3 regions of the Caldibacillus debilis DSM 16016 genome follow, and region 2 is predicted to be linked to each of the others. Evidence: predicted binding sites of a transcription regulator. Region 2 holds the regulator's gene; each other region holds the start of a gene.

Region 1 (4,749 bases), on a different contig from region 2:
CCCCTCAAGGTTTATTAACCCAACCGGGCGTTGGTTGCCGCCATTACCGCCTTGATGGTGTGGAGGCGGTTTTCCGCTTCGTCAAAGACGTAGGAGTTTTTGCTTTGGAAAACTTCATCGGTGACTTCCATTTCTTTCAGGCCGAATTTTTCATAAACCTGACGGCCGACTTCCGTTTCCAGGTCATGGAAGCTCGGGAGGCAATGGAGGAACATGACATTTTCGTTTCCTGTTTTTTCAAGCATTTCCCGGTTGACTTGGTACGGAAGCAGGAGATCGATCCGTTCTTTGATCTTGTCTTCTTCACCCATGGAAATCCAAACGTCGGTGTAGATGACATCCGCACCGGAAACGGCTTCGTCAACGTCGCTGGTGATCATCACTTTGCCGTTGCTTTCTTTCGCCACTTCCTTCGCATAGTTGACGAGCTCTTCACTCGGGAACAGTTCCTTCGGCGAGCAGATCCGGATGTCCATACCCACTTTCGCCCCGCCGATCAGCAGGCTGTTGGCCATGTTGTTGCGGCCGTCGCCGACGTAAACGAAGGTTACGCCTTTTAAGTGGCCGATATTTTCTTTCACCGTCAAAAAGTCGGCGAGCACTTGGGTCGGGTGGAATTCGTCGGTTAACCCGTTCCATACCGGAACCCCGGCGTATTTGGCCAATTCTTCCACCGTGGAATGTTTGAATCCGCGGAATTCGATGCCGTCAAACATCCGGCCGAGGACGATCGCCGTATCCCGCGTGGATTCCTTTTTGCCGAATTGGATGTCGTTTTTGCCCAAGTATTCGGGATGGGCGCCCAAATCAACGCAGGCCACGGTGAAGGCACAGCGGGTTCTGGTGGATGGTTTTTCAAAGAGCAGGGCGATGTTTTGGCCTTCCAAATAGCGGTGCGGAATGCCTTTCTTCTTTTTCTCCTTCAGTTCCGCAGCCAAATCGATGAGATAAAGGATTTCCTCTTCCGTAAATTCTTTCAGCGTTAAAAAGCTTCTGCCAAGCAAGCGATCCGACAATACCGTTTCCATACCTGAACCTCCATGTCTTTTTCGTTTTTCTTGTTTGCGTATGTTCTCAGATGTCTTTTCTTACGAGCGGCATGCTCATGCAACGGGGACCCCCGCGCCCTCTTGCCAGTTCCGAGCTCAAGACTTCGATGACTTCAACCCCGTTTTCCCTCAACAGCTGGTTGGATACGTAGTTGCGGTCGTAAGTAACGACAACGCCCGGGGCAATCGCCAACGTGTTGGAACCGTCGTTCCATTGTTCCCTCGGGCCCGCGATGTCGTCGCCGCCGCCGCAGGGAATGAGGGCGATTTCCTTCAGTCCGAGAACTTCCTTCAACGTTTCCAGAAGATTGGTTTTGCGGGTGATTTTCAACGTTTCTTCATCTTTGCCCTTTTCGAGGATGAAGATGTTCATATTCCCTTCCGGGCCTTGGATGGCGGGATGGATGGTAAATTTGTCGTAGTCCACCATCGTGAAAACCGTGTCCAGATGCATGAATGCACGGCTCTTGGGAATTTCCACCGCAACGACCCGTTTGATTTCTTGCTGGCGTTTGAATAGGTTCAGGGCGAACCGTTCAATCGCCTTTGCGGCGGTACGGGCGCTGATTCCGATGGCAATCGTGTCCTTCGACAGCACCAATTCGTCGCCGCCTTCCATCGGGAATTCATAATCCCGGTTAAACCAGATCGGGATGTCGTGATTGGCGAAGCGGGGATGGTATTTGATGACATAAGTCATAAACAGGGATTCCCGCCGTCTCGCTTCTTCCCTCATCCGGTTGATGGTCAGGCCGTTGCCGATTGTCGCCGCCGGGTCCCTCGTAAAGTAAAGGTTAGGCATCGGATCGAGGTAGAAGGGATAATGGTCTTCCAGCATTTCATACAGATGCTGTTTCTTCGATACCGGGATTTCCGATTTCCGGACACCGGCCATAATCTTTTCGACCATTTCCTTGGTCGGGAAGGACAGCAAATATTCCTTGAGGTTGCGGTACACCCCTTCGCCGGTGATTTTGGATTCGGACAAAATGTCGTCGACAAATTTTTCCCGGATTTCTTCCGTATGGAGCGCTTCGGTGACAAGGGTGGTCAAATAAAGGACTTCCACACCCCTGTTTCTCAGCGTTTGGGCAAAATAATCGTGTTCCTTTTGGATGATGGGCAAATAAGGAATGTCGTCGAACAGGAGTCTGCCCAGATAGTCCGGCGTCAGATTTTCCACTTCGTGGCCGGGCCGGTGAAGCAAGACCGTTTGCAGCTCGCCGATTTCCGAGGTGACGTGCAGCGGGTGCTTCATTGCCTTGTCCTCCTTTTTTACATATTTTTCTTTCTCTTTCCGTTTTTATTCTAAAGAAAACGGATACGAATTTAAGTGAAGTATTTCACAATGTGATCATAAAATTTTGGACTGTTTCCGCTGTAATCCCTTACATCTAAGATGCCACAAATTTTGCGAAATATGTGTGAGCATTTCCACAAATTCTTTGCAGGTTTTTGAACATCAAATCACGCGTTCAAATAAAAAAAACCAGGCCAATCAAAGCCTGGTTTTTGTCGATGGTGCCACGAAGAAAAAATCCTGTTTCATTTGTTTTCCGGTACGGGGCGGGCGTTTGGGTTCGACCCTCCCCTTTCCGCGGGTGCGGGATCAATTTCTCCGGCGCGCTGCCCTGCCCCGGTCCGAAACAGCGAAACTGTCCGGCGGATCACATTTTCTCCGGAGCGCTGACCCCGATCAGCCGCAGGGCGTTGGCGATCGTGATTTTTACCGCGGCCATAAGGGCGAGGCGCGCTTTCGTCAGTTCCGGAGCCGATTCATCGATCACCTTTTCCGCGTTGTAGTAGCTGTGCAGCAAAGAAGCCAGCTCATGAACATATTGGGTGACTTTATGGGGCATCCGTTTTTCCGCCGCTTCCGCGACGACTTGGGGGAACTCCCCTAACTGCTTCAAAAGGTCGACTTCCTTTTCATGGGTCAAAAGGGAAGGATCGAATCCTTCATAATCGAATCCCCGCTCCTTCGCCTGGTTCAGCATGGTGCTGATCCGCGCGTGGGCGTATTGGACATAATACACCGGATTTTCATTGGATTGGGAACGGGCCAAATCCAAATCAAAGTCCAAATGGGAATCGCTGGAGCGGGTGTTGAAATAGTACCGCATCGCATCGACGCCGACTTCTTCCATCAGCTGGCGGAGGGTGAGGGCCTTTCCGGTCCTCTTGCTCATCTTCACCTTTTCCCCGCCTTCATACAGGCTGACCATCTGGATGATCAACACTTCCAGGGTGTCTTCCGGATAGCCCAAAGCCTGGATGGCGGCCTTCATTCTCGGGATGTAGCCGTGGTGGTCGGCGCCCCAAATGTTGATCAAGGTTTGGAATCCCCGTTCGAGCTTGTTTTTATGGTAGGCGATATCCGGGGTGAAATAGGTGTAGGTGCCGTCCGATTTCACCACGACCCGGTCCTTGTCGTCGCCGAAGGCGGTCGAACGGAGCCAGGTCGCCCCGTCCTTTTTGTATAACATGTTTTTCTCCCATAATAGGTCCAATACTTTTTCGATCCGGTTGTCTTCATAGAGGGAGCTTTCGGAAAACCAGTTGTCAAAGCGGACGCCGAAGTCCTCCAAATCTTTCCGGATCTTTTCCAGCTCATATTTCAGGCCGAATTCCCGGAAGTAAGCGAGCCTTTCTTCCCGCGGTTTGTCGACCCATTTATCGCCGTCCGTTTCGGCGATTTTTTGCCCGATTTCAATGATGTCTTTCCCGTAATAGCCGTCCTCCGGCATGTCCCATTCCTTGCCGAGGGCCTGCATATACCGGGCTTCGACGGATAAGGCGAGGTTGCGGATTTGGTTGCCGGCATCGTTTATGTAATATTCCCGCTGTACGTCGTAGCCCGCCGCCTCAAGCACGTTGCAGAGGGCGTCGCCGTAAGCGGCGCCGCGGGCGTGGCCCAAATGAAGATCCCCCGTCGGGTTGGCGGAAACGAACTCCACTTGAATCTTGTGCCCGTTGCCGATATTGGAACGGCCGTAAGCGTCGCCCGCTTTCAAAATGATTTCCGGCAAGCGGGTAAAACTTTTCGGATCGAGAAAAAGATTGATGAACCCCGGGCCGGCGATTTCGATCTTTTGGATATTCGCCTTCGCTTTGTCGATATGGGGAACGATCGTTTCGGCGATGGTCCGCGGCGGTTTTTTTGCGATTTTCGCCAATTGCATCGCGATGTTGGACGCATAATCGCCATGGGCTTTGATCTTCGGCTTTTCGAGGATGATTTCCGGCATTTCCCCTTCGCCGGCCAGCCCCGAGGCCGTTACGGCCTTTTTCAGTTCCCCGATGATCGTTTGTTCGATCTCCTGCAAGATGGACATCGCTGCTTCCTCCTAATGATATTTTTGATGAAAGAAGGTTTTTCCTTACATTATAAGATTCATTGCAACTTTTGTAAAAAGTACTCGGGGTCGTAGACGACGATATGCTTGAATTCGGTGGAAAGAAGCTGGTCGTTTTTCAAATCTTTAAAAACGTGGGAAACCGTTTCCCGGGAAGCGCCGGACAGTTTGGCGATCTCCGTCAGCGTCATCGGGATGTCGATGATCACATGGTTCCCTTCCCGGAATCCGTAATGCTTGATTAGATAAGTGACGGCCAGTTCCACCCGTTCCTTCACATTGTTCGTCGTGATCGTCTGCAGACGGATTTCGTGGTGCTCCAATATCTTGGACAGCCGTTTGAT
Region 2 (4,749 bases):
AAGGAAGGACGTTCCGCCTGCATGGGCGGGCATTTTTTTTGCCCCAACGGTCGGACAAATTATTGCCTGTGGATATTCCTGTGGATGAATCGGAACGGCTTGCGGGAGAACAGGCCGAAAAGCCAGAATATGCAAAGGAAAGGCTGTATCAGGAACAGTTATCCCCAACTCTGTGGATAACCGTTCCGTTTTTTGTGGATAATGTGGAAAATGGCCGGGAAAATGGACAAATCAACCATGAAATTGTGAATAACCCTGTGGAAAAGTGAATAACTCCCATCCCGCAGGAAAAAACAAAAAAAGACCTGCCGATTTAATCGGCAGGGTCCTCCAGCTTTTCCCATTCGTCGAGGTACCGGTCCACCTGCTTCTTCGCAGAATCGATCCCATTTAAAATCTCCGCGGATTTTTTGGGGTCGTTGTAGATTTCCGGATCGAGCAGCTGCCTTTCCTTTTCCGCAATCTCCCTTTCCAGCTCCTCAATCCGTTTTTGTATTTCTTCGATTCTGCGGATCCGTTTTCGTTCCAGCTTTTTTGCTTCCTTTTCCATGAAATAATCCTTCTCGGGGATCCTCCCTTCGCCCCGCGATGGCGCCCCTTTCCCTTTATCGGGCGCTTCCGGCTGGCCGGAGCGGGCTTCTTCTTCCTTTTTCATCAAATAGTAGTCATAATCCCCCAAATATTCGCGGAATCCCGTTTCCGACAGCTCGAAGATTTTTGTCGCCATCCGGTTGATAAAATACCGGTCGTGGGAAACGAAAAGGATCGTCCCGGGAAAGTCCATCAGCGCATTTTCCAGCACTTCCTTGCTTTCCAGGTCCAGGTGGTTCGTCGGCTCGTCGAGGACGAGGAAATTAGCCTTTTTCAGCATCAGCTTCGCCAGGGCCAAGCGGGCCTTTTCTCCGCCGCTCAAAGCGGCGACGGGCTTGAAGACATCGTCCCCGGAAAAGAGGAAATTGCCCAAAACCGTCCGGATCTCCTTTTCCTTCATGAACGGGTTTTCATCCCACAATTCGTGCAGGACGTCTTTGTTCGAATGCAGTTCCGTCTGCTCCTGGTCATAGTAGCCGATTTCCACATTGGTGCCGAGGAGGATTTCCCCTTTGAGGGGAGCGAGTTTTCCGGCGATGGTCTTCAGCAGGGTGGATTTGCCGATCCCGTTGGGCCCGATGATCGCGGCGCTTTCCCCCCTCGTCAGCCGGAAGCGGATGCCTTCGGCCACCGTCCGTTCCCCATAGCCAATTTGCAAATTTTTCACAGTGAGCACTTCATTGCCGCTTTGCCTGTTGATGTCAAAGGAAAAACGGGCGGTTTTGCCGGCGTCCTTCGGCTTTTCCATCCGCGGCATTTTTTCCAGCGCTTTTTTCCGGCTTTGGGCCCGTCTCGTCGTCGAGGATCGGGCGATGTTCCTCTGAATAAAGTCTTTCATCCGTTCGATTTGTTCCTGCTGCTGTTCGTACCGTTTCAAGGCCCGTTCATAGTTTTCCTGCCGCTGGATTACATACTGGCTGTAGTTTCCGATATATTTGGTCAGCCGTCCGTCCGCCAATTCCAGCACTTGATTGACGATTTTATCGAGAAAATACCGGTCGTGGGAGACGACGAGGATGGCCCCCGGATACGTCTGCAAATATTGTTCCAGCCAGGTCAATGTCTCCATGTCCAGGTGGTTCGTCGGTTCGTCCAGGATGAGGACGTCCGGTTTGGCCAGCAACAGCTTCCCCATCGCCAGGCGGGTTTTTTGCCCGCCGCTCAACGTGGCGACTTTGACCCTTTTCGGGTCATCGCGAAACTTCAGCCCGTGGAGGATGGAGCGGATCTCCGCTTCGTATTGGTATCCGCCCGCCTCTTGAAAGGCGTGATGGAGCCGGTCATACTCCGCCATGACCTTTTCATAGGACTTGCCGTCGGCGAGAACCTTTTCGTCGGCCATCTGCCGCTCCAGTTCCCTTAATTTTTTTTCCATGATCTGCAAATGCTTAAAAACGGAAAGCATTTCTTCCCAAAGGGTGGCGTCAGGGTTCAAACCCGCATGCTGATCCAGATAGCCGACCGCCGTCTCCTTCGGTTTGATGATTTCCCCGCCGTCACCGGACAATTGTCCGGCGAGGATCTTTAATAAGGTGGATTTTCCGGCGCCGTTCCGGCCGACGAGGGCGATTCGGTCGCCGGTTTGGATCTCCAGCTTGACGTCCGTCAAAATTTGTTCCGCTCCGAAGTATTTTGCGATATGGTTGGCCTGCAGCAAAATCATTCCGTTCACTCCTAAGCGTTCGATGCGATTTCCCTTCCGGCGGGCCTTTCTCGTCCCGTCCGCGGGGCCATTGCCCGTTCCTCGCTGTTCCATGGGCAGAAAATCCGTTTGCGCGCCCATCTGTACCAATTTTAATAGTACAATAACGGCGGGTGAAAGGCCAAAGGATCTTAATTTTAGAATGGGACAAGACAGACGGGCAAAAATCGTGTATTATAGTAGAAAAAGGAATATGGGAAGGGATTGGAAGCGTTCCCACCCCGTGCTCCCGATCCATTCCGAAACGGGGCTTCTTTCCATGACCGCGAACAGGAGAACCAAATCGCTTTGGAGGCAGAAAGATGACATCGGATCAATTGAAAATACCGAAAGCGACAGCGAAAAGGCTGCCGTTGTATTATCGTTTTTTGCAATACTTGTACAATTCGGGAAAACAGAAGGTATCGTCGGCGGAGTTGAGCCAGGCGGTAAAAGTCGACTCCGCAACCATCCGGAGGGATTTTTCCTATTTTGGCGCGCTGGGGAAAAAAGGGTACGGTTATAACGTCCAGTATTTGCTTTCCTTTTTCCGGAAAACCCTCGATCAGGATGAATTGACGAAAGTCGGGCTGATCGGTGTCGGAAATTTGGGAACGGCATTATTGCAATATAATTTCACGAAGAACAACAATACGAAGATCGTCGCCGCCTTTGATATATCTCCGGAAAAAATCGGGAAGAAGATCGGAGAGGTCCCGATTTACAGTCTGGATCAACTGGAGGAGGTCTTGGAGAAGGAACAAATTCCGGTCATCATCTTGACCGTTCCCGCATCGGCGGCACAAGGGGTGACGGACCGTTTGATCCGCACCAACATCAAAGGGATCTTGAACTTCACCCCCGCCAGGCTCACGGTCCCGCCCAACATCAACGTCCATCATATCGATTTGGCGGTGGAATTGCAGTCATTCGTTTATTTTATCAAGCATTACTCCGATCATTCGGAAAAAATGGACGGGAAGGGAAAGAAAGATTATAATAGGTAAGACCGGATACGGGGCGCCATCGTTTTTCATTCGGACGTCGAGGAGGGAGATATTGTGCCAATCGGACCCGGCAGTTTGTTGCTCATTTTGATCGTTGCTTTGCTGGTTTTCGGTCCGAAACGGCTTCCGGAAATCGGAAGGGCGGCGGGGAAATCGTTGAAGGAGTTCAAAGAGGCCACAAAAGGCCTGGCGGAAGAGGAAGAACCGCCGAAAAAGGAAGAAGACGAGCCGAAAAATTGACGGCATGACGTTAGGATGCGATCGATATGAAAAATAAAGATATGACCGTTTCTGAACATATTGAAGAGTTGAGAAGACGGCTGATTTTTGTCGCCGTTTTTTTCTGTCTCGCCTTCATCGTCTCCTTTTTCCTTGCCGAACCGGTCATCGTTTTTCTGCAGCATTCGGCGGAGGCCAGAAATTTTTCCCTAAACGCCTTCCGCATTACCGACCCGTTGAAAATCTACTTTCAGATTTCCTTTGTGCTTTCGTGCGTTCTCACTTCCCCGGTGATCCTTTACCACATTTGGGCTTTTGTCGCCCCCGGGCTTTATGAAAAAGAAAGAAAAATCACCTTGAGCTACATACCGGTTTCCATACTTTTGTTCATATTGGGAATCGCCTTTTCCTATTTCGTTCTCTTCCCCTTTTTCATCCGGTTCATGACCAATTTGGGGGAACGGCTGGAGATCCATCAAGTCATCGGGATCAACGAATATTTTACCTTTTTGTTCCAAATCACCCTGCCATTCGGGATTTTGTTCCAGCTTCCGGTCGTGATCCTGTTTTTAACCAGATTGTCCATCATTACGCCGGCTTTTTTGGGGAAGATCCGGAAGTACGCCTATTTCGTCCTGTTGGTGATCGCCGCCGTCATCACCCCTCCGGATGTCCTGTCCCAGTTGATGGTGACTTTGCCGCTCTGCCTTTTGTATGAATTCAGCATCTGGATTTCCAAGCTGGCCTACCGGAAGATGCTGGCCGCGGAAGAAGCGAGGAAAAAGGAAGAGGAAAAAATGGCGGAGACCCTTTCGGACGGTCCGGAAGGATAAAACCGAAATCGCCGCCGAAGCGGCGGCGTTTTTTGGAAAAGGCAGGGAAGCTGTTCGCGGAAACGGTCCGGGAAACCTTGGCAAGCCGGGACTTGTCTTTCGCCTGTTGGCTTCCTGAAAGAACCGGACCGCACAAGATTCAAAACATCGAAAAGATCTTCGGATCCAACTGGGAAAGAATGGCGATCACATTCATGGACACATGGGAAAAAATCGGGACGAGGATGCGGTTCGTTTTCCGGTAAACATAGCAAAATGCGAACCCGATGGCCGTATACAAAAGCAGATGTTCGAATTCCATGTGGGCCGCGGAAAAAAACAGGGAGCTGATCAGCGCCGACGGAAAAAAACCGAGCCTTTGCATGCACGTCCCAAAGATGATTTTCCGGAAAACCACTTCTTCCAAAATCGGCCCGAA
Region 3 (4,749 bases), on a different contig from region 2:
ACGGCAAGGGCTGCCATTGCGGCCCACACCAGTTTTTTCGCCAGCGCTGCCGAACGCCCCCTGATCTCTCCTTCGGTTTTGAGGGACAGGAAGGTCAAACCGTGCAGGAAACAGAGCAATGCGACCGTCAAGCCGCCCCAGAGGGAATAAATGTTGATCACATCCGAGAACCCGGCGTCCATATTCATATCTTTTTGGATCGGCATGCCCTTCAGCATGCTGGTGAACAGAATCCCGAGCAAAAACGGCGGCAACAAACTGCCGAAAAAGATCACCCAGTCCCACAGCTCCGTCCACCGCGGATCTTCCACCTTGCGGCGGAATTCAAAGGAAACGCCGCGTCCGATCAGGCAGAGCAGGACGGCCAGCATCAGCAGGTAATAGCCGCTGAACATCGTCGCATACCAGTGGGGGAACGCGGCAAAAATGGCGCCTGCCGCGGTGATCAGCCACACTTCATTCGCGTCCCAGAACGGGCCGATGGTATTCGCCATGACCGTCCGCTCATTTTGATTCCGGGCCAGGAAACGTGTCGCCATTCCCACGCCAAAATCAAACCCTTCGAGGAAGAAGAATCCGATAAAGAGTACAGCGATCAGGATAAACCAAAGTTCACTCAATTCCATCTCAAACACCTGCCTTATGGAACGGATCGACGGATACCGCGGCATTCCCGTCATGATGTCCGTACGGTCCCCGTTTGATTTCCCGGACCATCAAATACACGGTCACGCACGAAAGGACGGTGAAGATCAGCGTGTACATGATGATCGAAAACAGGATGGTTCCCGGTGAAACATTCGGTGATACGGCGTCAGCCGTCGTCATCAAACCGAAAACCGTCCACGGCTGGCGTCCCACCTCGGTCATGATCCATCCGAAGGTGTTGGCCAAAAACGGAAACGAGATGGCGGGAACGAGGAGTTTCAAAAACCGGCGGCTTTGCTCCAGCCGTCCCTTTTTCCACAAATACAGGCCGATCATCGACAATAAGATCATCGCCGTGCCGAAGCCGATCATGAAACGGAAGCTCCAGTACGTCGTCTTCACCGGCGGAATATAATTCGTGCCTTCGCCGACGACCGGATCGTATTTTTCCGCATATTCCTCCTGAAGGGTCTTCATCCCCTTCAGGCCGCCTTCAAATTTCGAATAGGATAAAAAGCTTAACAGATAGGGAATATTCAGCTCAAACTTATTCTCTTGATTTTTCGTGTCGATCCAGGCAACGGCCGACCAGGGCGCGGGATCGGGCGTATCTTCCCAAATCCCCTCTGCAGCCGCCATCTTCATCGGCTGGGTCTTCACAAGATATTGGGCTTGGGCGTGACCGCTGAAGGCGGCGCCCAAACTGCCGACCAAGGCGATGACCAAGGCGATGTTCATGGACTTCCTGTAAAATTCCGTATATTTCTTTTTTAACAGGTTATAGGCGCTGATACCGGCAACGAAGAATGCCCCGGTAGCCAATGCCCCCGTGATGACGTGGGGAAATTCCACCCATAATTGTCCGTTGGTGATGAGCGCGAGAAAGTCGACCATTTCCGCCCTGCCGTTTCGGATCGCATAACCGACGGGCACTTGCATGAAGGCATTTGCCGTTAAAATCCAAAAACCGGAGATCATCGTCCCGATCGATACGAGCCAAATACTCGCCAAGTGCACTTTTTTCGGCAGCCGGTCCCAGCCGAAAATCCAAAGCCCGATAAAGGTGGATTCCATAAAGAAGGCAAGCAGCGCTTCAATGGCGAGCGGCGCCCCGAAGACGTCACCGACGAACCGGGAATAATCCGACCAGTTCATTCCGAATTGGAATTCCTGAACGATCCCCGTTACAACCCCTACGGCAAAATTGATCAGAAACAAGTGCCCCCAGAATTTCGCCATTTTCTTGTAAATCTCTTCCTTTTTCACGACATATAATGTTTGCATCAAAGCGATGATAAACGCCAATCCGATGGTAAGGGGCACGAAGAAGAAATGGTAAATGGTCGTCAACGCAAATTGTATCCTTGCCAGCATGACCGGATCCATGGGAGTTCCTCCTTTCCGTATTTCGCCAGACTTCGGCCGGAAGCTATCTTGTTCAATTTTTCACATATATGATTGCTCAAATGTTCACATATCTCCTTATAATTATGATAGCCCACTTTAAAGTTCCAGGCAAATAACATAATCACTATGACAACCGTAAAAACCTTCCAAAAAAAAATCCCGACGGCCGGCAACACCGATGCTGTTAACCACTACTATAACAGAAAAACGGCCAAAAATCCCCGGACAGTTTGAGAAATCTATTACAAATTTGCGGCGAAATTCGTAAAACAGATATATCCAATATTAACAGAAGTTGCAAACAAGGGGAAAAAGCCGGATCAACAAACCCGCCGGTTCCGCGCAACTTCCCCTTCTCCCCCGCCGCGGCCTCCGGATTTCGGACATGGACATGACCGGTTCAACATTGTTCATCTTCTTCCCCAATGTTTACGGGAACATCTTTTAAATGAATTTTCCGATCATTTATGGTAAGATGTTTGGTACAAAAACTTTGCAACGGAGTTGACAAGAGATGGAAAAAGGTTTGGAAAAAGCCACATTTGCCGGCGGATGCTTTTGGTGCATGGTAAAACCCTTCGACCGCTGGGAAGGGGTGCATAAAGTCGTTTCCGGCTATACCGGCGGCCATGTGAAAAATCCGACCTACGAACAGGTGAAATCCGGGACGACCGGGCATTATGAGGCGGTGCAAATCACCTTTGACCCGGAAATCATCCCCTATGAGAAATTGCTGGAGATCTATTGGCAGCAAATCGATCCGACCGATGACGGCGGGCAGTTCCATGACCGGGGTCCCTCCTACCGGACGGCGATCTTTTACCATAACGAAGAGCAAAAAATAAAAGCGGAACAATCGAAGGAAGCCCTGGAAAAAAGCGGAAGGTTCCAAAAACCGATCGTGACCAAGATCCTCCCCGCCCAAGAATTTTACGAAGCGGAAGAATATCATCAAGATTTTTACAAGAAAAATCCGGAAGCCTACAAAAAAGACCGCGAACTGTCGGGCCGGGACGCCTTCATTGAAAAATATTGGGGGAAAAAGGCAGATCTTTAATCCTATTTTCTGGCCCAACAAAAGCGCAAGCCCCTTCCCGGGAGGAAGGGGCGTTTCCGTGGAACAAGACGGGAAAAAGGATCACCGGATTTTTGAAAACGGGTGGTTCTTTTATCTGCACGCATGCATATGTATCGTTCAAATCGTGACGAAATTCCTCATGATGGGGCGGATTAATTTATCGTATTTTCATACAAAAAGGGCTGAATCCTTAACGATTGAGGATTTCATCCTATTATTGTATAAAGTCTTTCTATGTACCTAGTTAAATTCATTTGAGTACTATAGGGGGAGGGAGAACGGTATGGTTATTCGCAAATAAAACAGAGGTGAAGAGCCTCCGATGGATTTATTGTTATTAGCTGACCCTTCTCCACGGCTTGTACATGAATATCTTCAAAGAGGAGAATGCTTTGTAGCAGAAAGTAACAATAGAATAATTGGGGTTTATGTTTTACTTCCAACAAGGCCTGAAACGGTAGAGTTAGTAAATATTGCAGTTACAAAAAGTCATCAAGGAAGAGGAATTGGAAAACAATTGGTAATGCATGCCATTCAAACCGCAAAATCAAAAGGATTTAAAACCATTGAAGTAGGCACGGGAAATTCAAGTGTTGGGCAATTAGCACTTTATCAAAAATGCGGTTTTAGAATAACTGGTATTGACATTGATTTTTTCACAAGGCATTACTCAGACGAAATTTTTGAAAATGGTATTCAGTGTAAGGATATGATTCGACTATCTCAAGACTTGTTTTAATACGGATAGTAGTGTTGTTGCGCAGGAGTATGTCTTCACGCACGAATTCCTATGAATCCCCGGGACACGGATAAGCTCATTTTGGGTATCTTTCCCGTATGGTTTATTCGACCGGCGATATAAGGGGAACTTATTTTTGCGTGGGGCTGTTCTGTCCCCCATTCATCGATCAATGATGGCATTTCTTCATTTTCGCAGCCTTATCAAAACAGTCCGTATCAAAGGCATACTTTTCCGGCAGATAAAGATCCGCCTATGAGAACTTACGTTTTTTCCATTGTTTGTATGCCGACAAAGCTTCATCTGCAAAGAGAAAATTTTCCCCGATTATTTGCCGCGGTTACATGGGCGACTTTGATCTTTCTTTTCATTTTTACATATTCGGGAAGAATTCCTTGTTTTGGATATCTAAACAACTCGATTTTTTATGTCCACGAAAATATCCTCGATTAAAATTTTGAAAATAAATTGATATATCAGCTTTTACGCTGATTGTCACGCCGAAAAAGGTACGTGTCCATATTGGAACGGCCTAAATGACCGAAAGGGAAGCCTGTACGATTATGAGGCTTCCCCCCTAGGATGAAGAATGCAAATCGATCCCCTATATTTCCACCAAATTGACAAAGCTTTTCCTGATCGCTTGGATTCAGCGGGCGAATGATTTGCAGTAAAACCTTCATAAAATCCTATCGCGAGGATTTTGCCGGAGCGCTTTTCGCAAACGGGCTCAATCCAATGCCTGCGCCAAATCCTCCAACAGGTCTTCCGCGTCCTCGATCCCGACGGAGAGGCGGATGAGCCCGTCGGTGATGCCCAGTTCCTGCCTTCTTTCATAGGGGATGGACGCGTGGGTCATTTTTGCCGGGATGGAAAT

Evidence for each region. Region 2 encodes Rex, which represses fermentation and respiration genes when NADH is low (regulators of the CRP and FNR family bind a similar motif). Its sites were predicted from a motif close to TTGTGAAATATTTCACAA; they were not measured.
Region 1: the regulator Rex is predicted to act here: its motif matches at 2,381-2,398, upstream of arcA (arginine deiminase).
Region 3: the regulator Rex is predicted to act here: its motif matches at 2,083-2,100, upstream of A3EQ_RS0115415 (cytochrome ubiquinol oxidase subunit I).

Annotation. Positions count from the first base shown of each region.
Region 1 is NZ_KB912913.1:161,883-166,631, reverse strand. It holds gene argF (ornithine carbamoyltransferase) at 15-1,028, opposite strand; gene arcA (arginine deiminase) at 1,075-2,307, opposite strand; gene argS (arginine--tRNA ligase) at 2,717-4,384, opposite strand; gene A3EQ_RS0115610 (Crp/Fnr family transcriptional regulator) at 4,444-4,749, opposite strand, start outside.
Region 2 is NZ_KB912879.1:231,263-236,011, reverse strand. It holds gene A3EQ_RS0101610 (hypothetical protein) at 81-269, shown strand; gene A3EQ_RS0101605 (ABC-F family ATP-binding cassette domain-containing protein) at 314-2,254, opposite strand; gene A3EQ_RS0101600 (redox-sensing transcriptional repressor Rex) at 2,596-3,279, shown strand; gene tatA (twin-arginine translocase TatA/TatE family subunit) at 3,334-3,519, shown strand; gene tatC (twin-arginine translocase subunit TatC) at 3,546-4,331, shown strand; gene A3EQ_RS0101585 (CPBP family intramembrane glutamic endopeptidase) at 4,471-4,749, opposite strand, start outside.
Region 3 is NZ_KB912913.1:129,982-134,730, reverse strand. It holds gene cydB (cytochrome d ubiquinol oxidase subunit II) at 1-626, opposite strand, end outside; gene A3EQ_RS0115415 (cytochrome ubiquinol oxidase subunit I) at 628-2,034, opposite strand; gene msrA (peptide-methionine (S)-S-oxide reductase MsrA) at 2,582-3,112, shown strand; gene A3EQ_RS21310 (GNAT family N-acetyltransferase) at 3,456-3,872, shown strand; gene A3EQ_RS0115385 (bifunctional cystathionine gamma-lyase/homocysteine desulfhydrase) at 4,603-4,749, opposite strand, start outside.